Regions from separate parts of the Vibrio sp. 10N genome, predicted to be linked through region 1. Evidence: predicted binding sites of a transcription regulator. Region 1 holds the regulator's gene; the other holds the start of a gene.
The links. The regulator CRP, encoded in region 1, controls carbon source genes, mostly activating them, when cyclic AMP is high. The targets are predictions, from matches to a motif close to TGTGANNNNNNTCACA.
Positions count from the first base shown of each region.

Region 1 (2,467 bases):
CTTTACTCGTCCAGAAATGGACATCGAGATCCGCAAAGCCAAAGAGCAAGGTAAACACATCAGCTACTTTGGCCCGCAAGCGAATGATTTCCCAGCCCTTGAAGAGTTTTTTCGCAACTATGGGCAAAACGGTACCGGACAGTTTCGTCGCTACTTGCACACCTTCGATGAGGCCGTGCCTTATAACCAAATGCCAGGCACCTTCACCCCATGGCAAGACCTGCCCGAAAATAGCGATGTGCTGTTTTACGAAGGCCTACACGGCGGAGTCGTCGACGGGGATGTGAATGCGGCGCAGCACGTTGACCTGCTCATCGGCATGGTGCCCATTGTTAACCTGGAGTGGATCCAAAAGTTCGTACGAGACACCCGCGATCGCGGTCACTCTCGAGAAGCGGTTACTGACTCAATCGTTCGCTCGATGGACGACTATTTAAGCTACATTACCCCACAATTTTCGCGCACCCATATTAACTTTCAGCGCGTTCCCACCGTGGACACCTCAAACCCGCTCAATGCTAAAGGCATTCCGAGTTTGGATGAGAGTTTTGTCGTGATCCGCTTGCGTGGTATCAAGAATGTCGACTTCCCGTACCTACTAGCGATGATTGATGGTTCGTTCATGTCGCGTCATAACACCATTGTCGTACCGGGCGGTAAGATGAGTTTTGCGATGGAGCTAATCGTCAGGCCAATACTTCAGCAACTTATAGAAACCGGGAAAATAGGTTAGGAATTGTGAGCCAAATCAGCCTGTTTTTTTGTATCGTGATCATGTGCACAGTTTTGTATAGATAAATAGGCTTTTGACACGATTAAAATCAAGAAAAGCGGCGCAAAAAAGGATACTATTTCTAGGAAACAGAAGATCGCTTGCGCCATCTTCAAAGTGCTTTTATGCTAGTAGGTCTTAACCAACGGGCTTGCTAACAAATATGGAAAGCAGCAAGCATACCCTGCAGAGGAAGTAAGATATATGGTTCTAGGTAAACCTCAAACCGACCCAACGTTAGAGTGGTTCCTTTCACACTGCCACATTCACAAGTACCCATCAAAGAGCACGCTTATTCACGCGGGCGAGAAAGCAGAAACGCTTTACTACATCGTCAAAGGCTCTGTAGCGGTACTGATTAAAGATGAAGAAGGCAAAGAGATGATCTTGTCTTACCTAAACCAAGGTGACTTCATCGGTGAACTTGGCTTGTTCGAAGAGGACCAAGAACGTACGGCATGGGTACGAGCAAAATCACCTTGTGAAGTTGCGGAAATCTCATTCAAGAAGTTCCGTCAGCTTATCCAAGTAAACCCAGACATTCTAATGCGCTTATCTGCTCAGATGGCAAGTCGTCTACAAGTGACTAGCCAAAAAGTAGGTGACCTAGCGTTCCTAGACGTAACGGGTCGTATTGCACAGACGCTACTAAACCTAGCGAAACAACCAGATGCAATGACTCACCCTGACGGCATGCAAATCAAGATCACTCGTCAAGAGATCGGCCAAATCGTAGGTTGTTCTCGTGAGACAGTAGGTCGTATTCTTAAGATGCTAGAAGAGCAGAACCTAATTTCTGCCCACGGTAAGACTATCGTGGTGTACGGTACTCGTTAATAGCGCGTCGACAGATTTAAAAAGCCACCTTCGGGTGGCTTTTTTGTTGTTGGGGCTTTTATTTTTGAGGTTATTGATGTGTACTCTCAAAAATTTTGTCCGCCGATGCGGCGACAAAGCCTTGATAGTAACTGCCATCGGCTAACTGGTAGCGCTTAGCAAACTCATAGAAACCACCAGGAATCACCTGGTCACCATCAGTAAATGCCACGGATACTTTGTCTGCCATCGTTGAGGATTGCTCCAAAAGAACCTCTGGTGAGCCTTTTACCTCGCCACCCGATTCATTAATTGCAAACCCAGCGTCACGAAGACGCTGATTGACCTCAACCACTTCGGCAAAACGATCAAGCTGGTTCACACTCACTGTAAAGTGATTCGCACCATAACCGTGAGCGGCAAGCCATGAAGCATACTCGCTTTCTTGCGCCAGCGTTTGGAAGTCTTGATAGCTCAGATCCCACAAGCGGCCACCATATAAGAAGTCAGCAGAAGATAGCTTAGCACTGTCCACCTGCGCCACTAGCTTAGCCACGATATCTTGTAGCGACTGAGAGCACTCTTCCACTCGCAATTCGCTGATAAACACCTTAGGAAGCAGAGCATTGCTATGTTCTAAGTGAATCGCAGTCAGCTTTTTGGATTCAAAGTCGTAATGACCACTCACCTCGTAACCAAGATCTAGAAACGGCTTAGCCAGCGTGTCGATACCCAGTGGCGCGACATTAAAGGTTCGCAGTGCAATATGGTCATTGATGAGCGACTCATCTTCCCTCAGCAAGTCATGAACCTTGTGAGCAGATGGACATAAGCGAGTAATGTAGTCTTGCCACAAATGGCCAAATAACGCGTCAACAG
Region 1 covers NZ_BTPM01000001.1:3,142,284-3,144,750, forward strand. The annotation lists gene AAA946_RS14630 (phosphoribulokinase) at 1-733, shown strand, start outside; gene crp (cAMP-activated global transcriptional regulator CRP) at 977-1,609, shown strand; gene AAA946_RS14640 (DUF1338 domain-containing protein) at 1,680-2,467, opposite strand, start outside.

Region 2 (2,467 bases), 360 kb from region 1:
GTAGTCGTTTGTAAATATCCGAATAGTCATGCTGATAGCAAATCGTTCAGTTTACAAACAATGTGCGACATTTTATCGTTTGCGTGTGCAAAAAAAACGCCTTGCATGGCAGCATTGAGGTGTAAGTCACAACTTAGTGATAAAACACTAACTATTACAGCTATTCTTTGTATATCGAGGCGCAACATCTTGTTATTGCAATCGATTACAATGTTTTTTGATGAAGGAGCGGAGCATCATGTTGAAGTTGTTTAAGAGATGGCTAGCTAAATATGACGAGTGGTGTGAGTCCCTCGGATTAACACCAGAAAATAAGCGCAGCTGCGTACCATATAAGAAAGAGCCACAAGACGATGATAGATAGCCACTGCCATTTGGATTTACTTGCACAGCAAAAAGATTTGCAACAGGTGCTGAGGGAGGCGAGAGAGCAGGGGGTTGAGAAAATCATTGTCCCAGCGATCAATGAAGCGAATTGGACGACCATCCAAACACTGAGTGAGCACAACGACGACATTTACTACGCGCTTGGTTTTCATCCGCAATTTCTCGATGATCTGAATGAGCGTAGTTTGGATAATTTGGCAGCAAGGGTGACACCTATGCTACCTGAAAAGTGTGTCGCCATTGGTGAGTGCGGTCTGGATTTCTATCATGGCCGAGAAAATGAAACGCTGCAAAAACAGTATCTCAACGCTCAAATTGATATTGCTAACCAGAGCCAATTGCCGATTTTACTCCATTGCCGAAAAGCGCATCAGGATCTGGTGGCGTTATTAAAGCGTAATTCTCCTCAATATGGCGGAGTGGTTCATGGGTTTAGTGGTAGCGTTCAACAGGCGATGGACTTCATAAAACTGGGGTTAAAAATCGGTGTTGGTGGGGTGATCACTTACCCTAGAGCTAAGAAAACACGCGCCACGATCGCAGCACTGCCACTAGAGAGTTTGTTAATAGAAACGGATGCACCAGATATGCCATTAAGTGGCTATCAAGGCCTTCCCAATGAACCCAAGATGGTAAACATGGTGCTATCGTCTTTGATTGAGCTGCGAAATGAATCTGAGCAAACGGTTACCTCACAATTATCAATTAATGGCAAATTGACGTTTAAATTTTGTGACTAAAAATGCGTAAATTTGTGAATTCGAAATCGTTTGCACCATCTTTTTGTGAAATCGATCACAAATCTTAGTGTATCCACCATGTGTTCAGAACGAAAGTGTGAGGGGGGTACTACTTTCTTTTCTGTGGGTTTGTATAATCGCCCCCGCTTTTGAGCTTCAAATTTTGTTACACGCCAAATTATTCAATATAAGGAAGTCATAAACTATGAGCCTGTTTATGAGCCTGGTTGGTATGGTCGCACTTATTGCAATCGCAGTACTGCTTTCAGACAACCGCAAAGCTATTAATATCAGAACTGTGGGTGGCGCATTTGCTATCCAATTTGCACTAGGTGCATTCGTTCTTTACGTTCCTTGGGGACAAGAAGTACTACGCAGCTTCTCTGATGCTGTATCTAACGTGATCAACTACGGTAATGACGGTACGTCATTCCTATTTGGTGGCCTAGTATCAGGTAAAATGTTTGAAGTATTCGGCGGCGGCGGTTTCATCTTCGCTTTCCGTGTACTACCTACACTAATCTTCTTCTCTGCGCTTATTTCTGTACTTTACTACCTAGGTGTTATGCAGTGGGTTATCAAGATTCTTGGTGGCGGCCTGCAAAAAGCACTAGGTACTTCTCGTGCGGAATCTATGTCAGCAGCAGCTAACATTTTCGTAGGTCAAACAGAAGCTCCTCTAGTTGTGCGTCCTTTCGTACCTAAGATGACTCAATCTGAACTGTTCGCAGTAATGTGTGGTGGTCTAGCTTCTATCGCTGGTGGTGTACTGGCAGGTTACGCTTCAATGGGCGTGCCAATTGAGTACCTAGTTGCGGCATCATTCATGGCAGCACCAGGTGGTCTTCTATTCGCTAAAATCATCAAGCCAGAAACTGATGAGCCAGTTGAACAGCTGCACGACATGAGCGCAGAAGGCGACGACAAGCCAGCTAACGTAATCGACGCAGCAGCGGGCGGTGCATCAGCAGGTCTTCAACTAGCTCTTAACGTAGGTGCAATGCTAATTGCATTCATCGGTCTTATCGCACTAGTTAACGGTATGCTTGGTGGCATCGGTGGCTGGGTTGGTATGCCTGAACTACGTCTAGAAATGATTCTAGGTTGGATCTTCTCGCCACTAGCATTCCTACTAGGTGTGCCATGGTCTGAAGCGACTATCGCGGGTGAGTTCATCGGTATGAAGACCGTTGCGAACGAATTCGTAGCATACTCTCAGTTTGCCCCTTACCTAAGCGAAGCAGCGCCAGTTGTTCTTTCTGAGAAAACCAAGGCAATCATTTCATTCGCTCTATGTGGTTTTGCGAACCTATCTTCTATCGCAATCCTACTAGGTGGTC
Region 2 covers NZ_BTPM01000001.1:2,778,345-2,780,811, reverse strand. The annotation lists gene AAA946_RS12950 (DUF5363 family protein) at 239-364, shown strand; gene AAA946_RS12945 (TatD family hydrolase) at 354-1,127, shown strand; gene AAA946_RS12940 (NupC/NupG family nucleoside CNT transporter) at 1,333-2,467, shown strand, end outside.
Region 2: AAA946_RS12940 (NupC/NupG family nucleoside CNT transporter) is a predicted target of CRP. The motif match lies at 1,172-1,187, and genes of this name have one in related genera.